3 regions of the Thalassotalea psychrophila genome follow, and region 1 is predicted to be linked to each of the others. Evidence: predicted binding sites of a transcription regulator. Region 1 holds the regulator's gene; each other region holds the start of a gene.
What was found. Region 1 encodes FNR, which switches genes on or off when oxygen is low (the NO sensors DNR and NnrR bind a similar motif). Its sites were predicted from a motif close to TTGATCTAGATCAA; they were not measured.

Region 1 (3,292 bases):
TCGAACAAAGTAAACCCTCATCACCTAATGATGATAAATCAAACAAAGTTGATCATTAACATTCTATGGAATTAGATTTTTTATCCGCATTTTTCATTGGCATTGCCGGCGCAGGCCATTGCGTTGCCATGTGTGGAGGCATTACGACAATGCTTACTGCATCAATCGCAGACAAATCTAAAGCCAATATCCCCCTTATTTTAGCGTACAACTTTGGCCGTATATTCTCTTATGCAGTTGCTGGTGCTATTGCTGGTTTTACGGGTTCGTTAGCGGCTAAATCACTTGGTTTTCCTATATTATGGTTAAAGGTTATAGCCGCATTATTTGTGATATTTTTAGGGCTTTATATTGCTAAATGGTCATTTGCATTAGCAAAGGTTGAAAATATAGGTAAAGTTCTATGGAAATATTTACAGCCACTAAGCAAAAAGTTTATACCGGTAACTAATGTAAAACAGTCATTATTTTTGGGGATGGTATGGGGATGGTTACCGTGTGGATTAGTTTACTCAACGCTAACTTGGTCTATCGCTAGCGCTTCTTGGTACAACGGTGCATTAATCATGTTAGCTTTTGGCTTAGGTACATTACCTGCTTTGCTTACTTTGGCATCTGGCTTCAAATTTGTAACCCAAATGTTACGCTCTGATCAAATTCGTAAATTAACAGCTATTTTACTTATTTTTTACGGTTCATACTCGTTATTTATTGCTCTAGAACAAATATTCTAGTACCCTTCCGCTATTAACATTGGAAGTAGATTGTAAAGAAATATGCCGCAAATAATACCTATTGCAAATAACATTAAATGTCAGAACTGTAGTATCAGTGAACTTTGTTTACCATTTAGTTTAAATGAAACAGAGTTGAACTTACTTGATGATATTATTCAACGCAAAAAACCAATTCAAAAAAACACCCAAATCTTTAAAGCGGGCGAACAATTGCAAACCCTTTATGCAATTAGATCAGGTACGTTTAAAACATTTATTATTTCTGAGCAAGGTGAAGAGCAAATTACTGGTTTTCATTTAGCCGGTGATTTAATGGGATTTGACGCCCTTTCACTGAAGAGCCATCCTAGCTTTGCTAAAGCATTAGAAACATCAATGGTATGTGAAATACCTTTTGAAGTACTTGATACTCTATCAAGCAAAATCCCTAAACTTAAAGCTCAGATGATGAGCTTAATGAGTAATGAAATACAATGTAATAGTGAAATGTTGCTGTTATTAAATCGAAAAAATGCTGAAGAGAAGTTAGCAACGTTTCTTGCTAACTATGGCCGTAGGTTAGGTAATCGTCATTTATCTTCAGTTGAATTTAACTTACCAATGACTCGTAGTGAAATTGGTAACTATATTGGTTTAACCATTGAAACAATTTCTCGTTTAATGACACGCTTTCAAAAAGAAGGCTTGATCAAGGTCGAGAATAAATTCATTACAATTCTAGATAAAGACGGCTTATTTGAGCTGGCCGGTTATACCAAGTAATCCCATCTACCTACCTATTTATGCGTTGATTTATACCAAATAGATTTTTTGATTTAAATCAACGTATTAATAAACTTCCAATAAATTTTAATAACATATTTGTAACAATCGCCAGATCATATTAAGCTTATATCAGCTTAATTATTTTTATATTGGTGAACGTATGGAAAGTTATCAGAATATATTAGTCGTTATTGACCCTACAACGGAAGAACAAAAAGCATTAGCAAGGGCATGTACCTTAGCTAAACATTCCGGAGCTAAAGTCACCGCCTTTTTATCTATTTATGATTTTTCCTATGAAATGACTACAATGCTATCTGGTGAAGAACGTGAAGCTATGCGTGAAACTGTGGTTAAAGGTAGAGAAAATTGGTTAACTGATTTAATTGAAGATTTTGATTGTGATATTCAAACGAAGGTTATTTGGCATAATCGACCTTTTGAAGCTATTTTAGCTGAAGTAAGAGATAATAATTTTGATGTTGTCATTAAAAGCACACACGCACACCCTACCTTACAATCAGTAATATTTACTCCTACCGACTGGCATCTTATTCGTAAGTGTTGGGTACCATTGCTGTTAGTAAAAGAACATACATGGCCTGATAACGGCCACATCTTAGCTGCTGTGAATGCTGGCAGCGAAGAAGAAGAGCATCAATCGTTGAATAACAAAATTTCTGAAGAAGCAATCAATCTAGCTGAACTGATAAATGCGGATGTGCATTTTGTTAATTCATATCCAGGTACACCAATAAACATTGCTATAGAAATTCCAGAGTTTGATGCCAATGAATATAATGATGCAATGAAACAGCACCATGTGGATGTAATGAAAGCACATGGTGACAAATTTGACATGGCCGAGCAGTATTTACACGTTGAAGAAGGTCTACCAGAAGATGTTATTGAAAAGGTCGCTAAACAAATAGATGCTGAATTAGTGATTTTAGGCACAATTGGCCGTACAGGTCTGTCTGCTGTACTTATTGGTAATACAGCAGAACATGTAATAGACAGGCTCAACTGTGATTTATTGGCATTAAAGCCTGACGGCTACCAATCGCCTTTCCTTAAATAATACTATTTAGCTTTAATAATCCTTATATACGCTTTTATTAAAGCTTTTAAGGATAATGGAGCTTAGGTATAATGCGCGCCTAAAGTTAACTAAACGGTACGCAACATGTCACTACAGACTCCCAATCAGTTATTAAACGAAACTGACGTTAAAATTGCCAAGCAGCAGCAAGCAAAACTTGAAAAACGTTTTCGCCATCACGTCGGTAAAGCTATCAGTGATTACAACATGATTGAAGATGGTGACAAGGTTATGGTGTGTTTATCTGGTGGTGCCGATAGTTATACCATGTTGGATATTTTGCTAAAGCTTAAAGCTTCTGCGCCAATTCATTTTGATATCGTTGCAGTTAACTTAGATCAAAAACAACCTGGATTTCCTGAACATATTTTACCTAATTACCTTGAAGAGTTAGGTGTCGAATACCACATTATAGAAGAAGACACTTACTCTATTGTTATGGATAAAATCCCTGAAGGGAAAACCACCTGCAGCCTCTGTTCACGCTTACGTAGAGGGATTTTATACAGTACAGCAAAAAGGCTACATGTAACCAAAATAGCATTAGGTCATCACCGCGATGACATGATTGAGACCCTATTATTGAACATGTTCTTTAATGGCAAAACCAAAACTATGCCAGCAAAGTTAGTATCCGATAATGGCGAGCATGTGGTCATTCGCCCCCTTGCATATTGTAAAGAAAAAG
Region 2 (3,292 bases), 2.2 Mb from region 1:
CCATCACGGCCAAAAATTAACCAGCTATGCTGTTGTTTGGTAAATAATGACTGACCACTACTGTATTCATTACTATTGTTACTACAACCAAGCGCATCGGTGAGTAACGTTGGGGCAATATCATAATGGCTAGTTTGAGATTGATAAAAGCTTTTCGGAGCATCTGGCCAATGAATTATCAACGGGACCTGAGTTTGGTATCTTGAATAGTTTGAGTTGTGTCCCCAAAAACCTTTTTTACTATCATTAAATTCTTTACCGTGATCACCAGTAATAATTATGATGGTATTATTTATGTCATCACCTAATTGTTCAATTACTTGTTGAATTTGCAGATCAATAAAGTTGATCGAATTTTTATATAAGTTTAAGAATGGCCCTGAGTCATAATCATCATTCAAGGCCATATAATTAATCTCATCTAGAGAAGGCGTATATTTACGTTCAAAATCTTTAGGTATAGAAAAACCATGCGCAGCATCATAAAGCATAAAGGCAAAAAATGGTTTCGTATTACTTTTGTTTTTGTGCCATTGAATAAAATCTTTAGTGATATCCATATCCCGTTCAAACGGTTTATCTCCCTTAGAATGAGTTCGAAGATTTTCAACATTACTAAATAGTGTTTGATCAAATTCAGGGCTCGTTAATTTTGCACTGGCAAAAATACCAATATCGTAGCTTTGCTCTTTAATCACATCCATTAACACCGGAGAGTTTTGAGTATCCAGAATAGGTTGCCAGTAATGGCCAGGAATGGCGTAAAACAAGCTGAACATGCCGTGACGAGTATTATTACTGCCACTATAGTGCTGCTTAAAATGTGTTCCTTTATCAGCAATACTTTGAATAGTTGGTGTCATTTTGGCATCCATCATATCGCTACGCCAAGAATCCAATGTGATCATCAAAATGTTTTTTTGTTGTTCAACTGGTTCACACTGCATCGCACTTAACGGGTAATTAATTGCTGACTTTACCTTTTTTTGTTTCAACAAGGCCTGTTGTTTTTGTGCTTCTATATTAACCACACCAAATTTGGCCATAAAGCCTTTCGCTGTTAACGGAAATGAAATAGGTAAATAACGAGCTTGTTGGGTAATGTTTTTCTCAAATTTTGCATCTGCCCAGGTATGAATGCCATGACCTAACAATAAAAACACTAACCATACCTTTAACGGCGTTTTCAATGAAAACTGCGTTCTTACAAATTTATTACGAAGCATTTCACTTAAGAATATTTGTGCCGCAAAAAATGCCAATATAATTAAGCCAATTAAAGTCCATAATTGCCATGAAAAACTGAATATTTCAGTTCCGCCCTCAACCATTAATTCAAAAACAATACCGTTAAAATGAAAACGATATTGTTGATATACAAAGGTATCGGCAAGTAACAGTGATAATGCTAAAGATACGAGAATAATCGCGATAAATCGTATTGCTACATAGTGCTTTATTATTCTAGCTAGTAAATGTAATAGACCAGTAAGTAATAGTGCTAATAAACCTAAATGAGCAACGCTATAGGTAAATAAAAATATGGTTGAAATTACACTATCTGGATAAGGATGCGGTGCTAAATACCTTAAGGCGATGAAGAGTGTAATTATAAAGTTAACGATTAAGTATCTGTTTAACCAGCTTTTAACATTATTTGTTTGGAAATTATTCATAAATTATTTATTTTATTATCTTTTGTCTAGTATCAAAAATAATTTGTTTTAGATCAATAACCCTACTTTTTTTGTGGTTACAATTCTTTACAAATCTTAACAATATTAACATGTAAGGCAAAGGCCATGAAAAAGAATTTAATTAGTTTAGCACTCGTATCTTTATTAGCTAGTAACGCAGTAGTAGCGGCATCTTACGAAGCAGGAGACTTTGTGATCCGTGGTGGTGTAACCATGGTTAGCCCTGACGAAGGTAAGTCAGCTGTATTATTAGGAGGTGCTGATTCAACCATGTCAATCAGTGTAGATGATAACACTCAATTAGGCCTTAATTTCGTATATTTTTTTGATAGTAACTGGGCTGTTGAGGTTTTAGCTGCAACACCATTTACTCATGAAGTAACTATTCATGATCCTAATGCTGTTTTAGGTGTAGATGGCGCTACTTTAGGCGAAGTATCTCATTTGCCTCCTACTGTAAGTGCGCTTTATTACTTTGAAACCGGTACAAACTTAAAACCATATGTTGGTGCTGGTCTTAACTACACTATTTTCTTCGATGAAGAATTTAAGTCAGGCCCAGAAAGCCTTGGTTTAAGTGATCTTGAATTAGATGGTTCTTTCGGCTTTGCATTACAAGTTGGTGCAGATTACCAACTAAACGAAAAATGGCATATTAATGCATCAGCGCGTTACATTGATATTGGCACTGACGCTACTTTCGATGTTGGCGGTGACAGTATTGGTAAAGCTGAAGTTGATGTTGATCCAATGGTGTTTTCTGTAATGCTGGGTTATAAGTTTTAATGATTAAATTATTCCTGGGAGTAATTTAAAGGCTTTGCCACTTATACTTTGTGCTTCTATCAAAGTATAAGTGGCTTTTTACTTTTACCGAAAGATTGGTTAACCTAATAACAAATATCTTTGCACTGTTTCCTTATGGATAAATTTCTAGTTTATGGCAACCCAATTGCCCAATCCAAATCCCCAATCATTCATCAAATGTTTGCTCAGCAAACTAAGCAAGCCATTCATTATGATAAGTGTTTATCAACTAGCGCGGAGTTTGAAGAAAGCGTTAATAAGTTTATTCTCGCTGGAGGAAAGGGGGCCAATGTTACAGCTCCATTTAAAGAGCAAGCAATGCAGATGTGTGATCAACTCACCGAACGCGCCAAAGCAGCAGGTGCTGTTAATACTCTGATTTTTAGTGAAAGAACTATCAAAGGCGATAACACAGATGGTGTTGGCTTAGTAAATGATTTAAAAAATCATCAAGTTCAACTTACCAATAAAACCATACTATTAATGGGAGCCGGTGGTGCTGCTCGTGGCGTTATTCTTCCCTTATTAGCTGAAAATCCCAAGCAGATAGTTATTGTAAATAGAACAACAGAGAAAGCAGAACAACTTGCTGCTCGTTTTACCGATCAAAAAATAACTGCAATTAGCTATGCAGAAACTGCCAAAGCAACGTTTGATGTTGTCATAAATGCAACTTCAGCAAGCTTATCGGCAAATTTACCTGATTTAAGTTCTACATGTATTACTACTAACACTGTTTGCTATGACATGGTTTACGGTGCCAAATTAAGCCCTTTCTTAAACTGGTG
Region 3 (3,292 bases), 2.2 Mb from region 1:
ACCATAGCATTAATAGACATTAACGGAAAAAGCCAACGCATCATTATATTATTACAGTAAAAACAATGCGTTATGTGGTTTGCTTGTTTTATGTTCGATTCCTTATTTTGTAACTTATTGTAATAAGGTCATGAAGGTTTAAACTTTATAACAGTTACAGGATGTAGCTTATTAGAAATCAAGAAGTGGAAATTTGGTAAGGATGCTACAGGGATATACTTAATGGATTATTAAGTTAATCAGGAAGATTATTTATCATTGGATGATTTACCCTTCGGGGGTTATGGATAGTAAATAAGGTGTCAGGAAGACCGAAAATAAAAAACAATGTATGGAAACGATTAAAATATAGGGATAGTATTTCAAGGATAGGTTCAGGGCTGGATTAACCAGAACAGTGACAAAAGTATTTGTCGAAGAGCGATAGTCATATGACTGTCGTTTTTTTTGCTCAGGAAAGAGCTATATGCAAAATTTCCAGGGATGGTAAGAATTTTGTTTTGTTCATAAAAAAAGTAATCATTAGAAATCTTGTTATAAATTGTCAGTTTATTGAACAAAAACTAACAGTTTTAGCGATAGATCGCGTAAAATAGACTTAATTACTATTTATTTAAGAACATTATGAGCAGAACTAAAAAATCTCGCAAGCCAGGTCGCGCTAGAAGTATAAGCGAACCAAACAAGAATATTATCGAAGAGAAAGAGCCAAGAACGCGTAAAACCTCGGGCAACAAAGCAGGAACACGTCAACAAGTCGCTTTTGTTAAAACTAGCCAACCAGATGATGTGAAGGATAAAGATCCACGTATTGGCAGTAAAAAACCTATTGATCTTGGTGTAGCCTCTACGCCAGTTAAACAAACTAAGCCTAAAACCAAAGCTGTTCAGCAACCAATTGCAGCTATCAAAGACGTTGAAGTTGATAACACTGAAATAGAAGCATTAGAAAAAGAATTATTTGCTATTGAAGACAATGAAGAATTGCAAATATTAGCCGCTAGAGCGGAAGCTGGTGAAGAATTAACGGAACAAGAGGCACAAACCTTATCTGCTAGTTTTGATCGCTACGAAGAGCTTTTAGCTGCTTTGGGCATAGAAACAGAAGATGATGATGAAGAATATGAAGACGAAGATTCTGAAGATAAACTTTGGGATAAATTAGACGAAACTGATTTTTCTGAGTTTAAAGAGTAAGTTTTATAGTGTCTGTTAGTGCCATATTATTGCTGATTTTTGCTTCTTTAGTGCTTTTAGCTTTAGCGAGTTATGCTGCGTTTTTAATGTTTAAATTACGCAGTCAAACGTTAAATACCAAGCTAATTGAGGCAGATCACAAGCAAAAACAAATTATCCGGGATTTGAAAGCTGTTGACTCTATAGTTCTGATAACAAAGGCTATTTCTGAAAAACAATGTGAAATATCTGAAGGCTGTTGGCGTCTCTCTGTATTGATGGAATCATTACCTCAATACAGTGAAGAGTTAAAATCAAAATTTCCTGCTATATTTAAGTTATACAGCCAAATTAGTCATATGCCGATCCTTGATGCGCGCAAACAACTATCAAAGAAAGATAGGTTAGCGTTAGATCTTGAACGTATGGGAATTGAACAAGAATTAGAGCCTGCTGTATATACCGATGTAGCAGATTTACTACCCTATGTTAAATCACTGCAAAAAGAGCTAAACCAACAAAAAAAATAGAAGCGAGGCAGAATTATGTCTGAACAGCTAAAAGCAGACTTTACTCAACGCATTATTGCCTTACAGGCACGTGTAAATTCAATTCATGGTGATTTTGCCGACGGGCGCGCAGCTGACTGGGCTGAGCAAGCTTGTGAACGTGAAAATGATGAAGTACTTAATGCACTAGAGTCGGAAGCAAAAATTGAAATTCAGCAACTCTCAAATGCAATTACCCGTATAGAAGACGGCTCATATGGAGTTTGTGCCCAATGCGGTGATGACATAGCTATTGGTCGCTTAAAAGTTCAACCTGCAGCGACTAAATGCATTCAATGTGCAGATTAGTATAAACCAATTGCTTAGCATTCAATTGTTAATTGAATGCTAAAACATTGCGCTTGATCAATACCTGTTAATTAGATCTTTCTATACTAATCAGCATTAGTATAGAAAGGTTGTTGTAATGTCATCTCAAATGTTTTCCCCAGAATTGTTAGCCAAATATAATGTAAGCGGACCACGTTATACATCGTACCCTACAGCATTAGAGTTTAACGAAGAGTTTACTGATGGTGATTTAGTTGAAGCTGTAAGTAATTCAGCTACAAATGACCTGTCTCTGTATGTCCACATTCCTTTTTGCCATAGCCTTTGTTACTACTGTGGTTGTAATAAAATTGTCACTCGTCATCGTGGAAAAGCAGACGAATACCTTAACTATTTGTTCAAAGAGATCGATTCTCGCGCCAAATTATTTGAAGACCATCAAGTTAAGCAATTACACTGGGGTGGCGGTACACCAACATTTTTAACCAAAACTCAAATTAGTCGATTAGTAAACAAGCTTAAATCATCGTTTAACTTTACCGATACGGCAGAACTAGGAATAGAAGTTGATCCTAGAGAAATTGATTTAGACATAGTAGACCACTTATACGCTGAAGGCTTTAATCGTTTAAGCATTGGTGTTCAAGATGTTGATCCAAAAGTTCAAAAAGCAATAAACAGAGAGCAGAGTACAGAGTTTGTGACGGACTTAATACATCACGCAAAAGCGATTGGTTTTAATTCAGTAAACATTGACTTGATATATGGCCTGCCGCACCAGAGTCCTGAAACGTTCGCTAATACTATTGCTGCGGTAAAAATTATGGATCCAGATAGAATTTCCTTATTTAGTTATGCGCATATGCCAAGTCGTTTTGCCGCACAACGAAAAATAAGAGACGAATGGATGCCTAATGCAGATCAAAAATTTGCCATTATGCAGTTCGCAATAGAATCTTTAATAGATCTTGGTTATGACTTTATTGGAATGGATCACTTTGCCAAACCAACTGATGAATTATCTATAGCGCAAAAAGCAGGTAAACTGCACCGTAATTTCCAAGGTTATACTACATTAGGAGACTGCGATTTACTTGCCATGGGTGTATCTTCTATAAGTGCTATAGGCCAAAGTTTTAGCCAAAATAGTAAAACTTTAAAAGAATATTACCAAGCTGTTGATGAAAAGGGTCATGCACTAGAAAAAGGCATTGTGACTACAAAAGACGATGTGATCAGAGCTACAGTGATTAAAGAACTGATGTGTAACTTTAGCT

Region 2: the regulator FNR is predicted to act here: its motif matches at 1,720-1,733, upstream of RGQ13_RS00125 (OmpW/AlkL family protein).
Region 3: the regulator FNR is predicted to act here: its motif matches at 2,081-2,094, upstream of hemN (oxygen-independent coproporphyrinogen III oxidase).

The regions. Positions count from the first base shown of each region.
Region 1 covers NZ_CP134145.1:2,233,279-2,236,570, reverse strand. The annotation lists gene ccoS (cbb3-type cytochrome oxidase assembly protein CcoS) at 1-59, shown strand, start outside; gene RGQ13_RS09065 (sulfite exporter TauE/SafE family protein) at 66-734, shown strand; gene fnr (fumarate/nitrate reduction transcriptional regulator Fnr) at 777-1,499, shown strand; gene uspE (universal stress protein UspE) at 1,663-2,583, shown strand; gene ttcA (tRNA 2-thiocytidine(32) synthetase TtcA) at 2,689-3,292, shown strand, end outside.
Region 2 covers NZ_CP134145.1:28,220-31,511, forward strand. The annotation lists gene RGQ13_RS00120 (DUF3413 domain-containing protein) at 1-1,676, opposite strand, end outside; gene RGQ13_RS00125 (OmpW/AlkL family protein) at 1,803-2,483, shown strand; gene aroE (shikimate dehydrogenase) at 2,619-3,292, shown strand, end outside.
Region 3 covers NZ_CP134145.1:39,229-42,520, forward strand. The annotation lists gene yihI (Der GTPase-activating protein YihI) at 625-1,197, shown strand; gene RGQ13_RS00175 (DUF2489 domain-containing protein) at 1,206-1,706, shown strand; gene RGQ13_RS00180 (TraR/DksA family transcriptional regulator) at 1,722-2,033, shown strand; gene hemN (oxygen-independent coproporphyrinogen III oxidase) at 2,179-3,292, shown strand, end outside.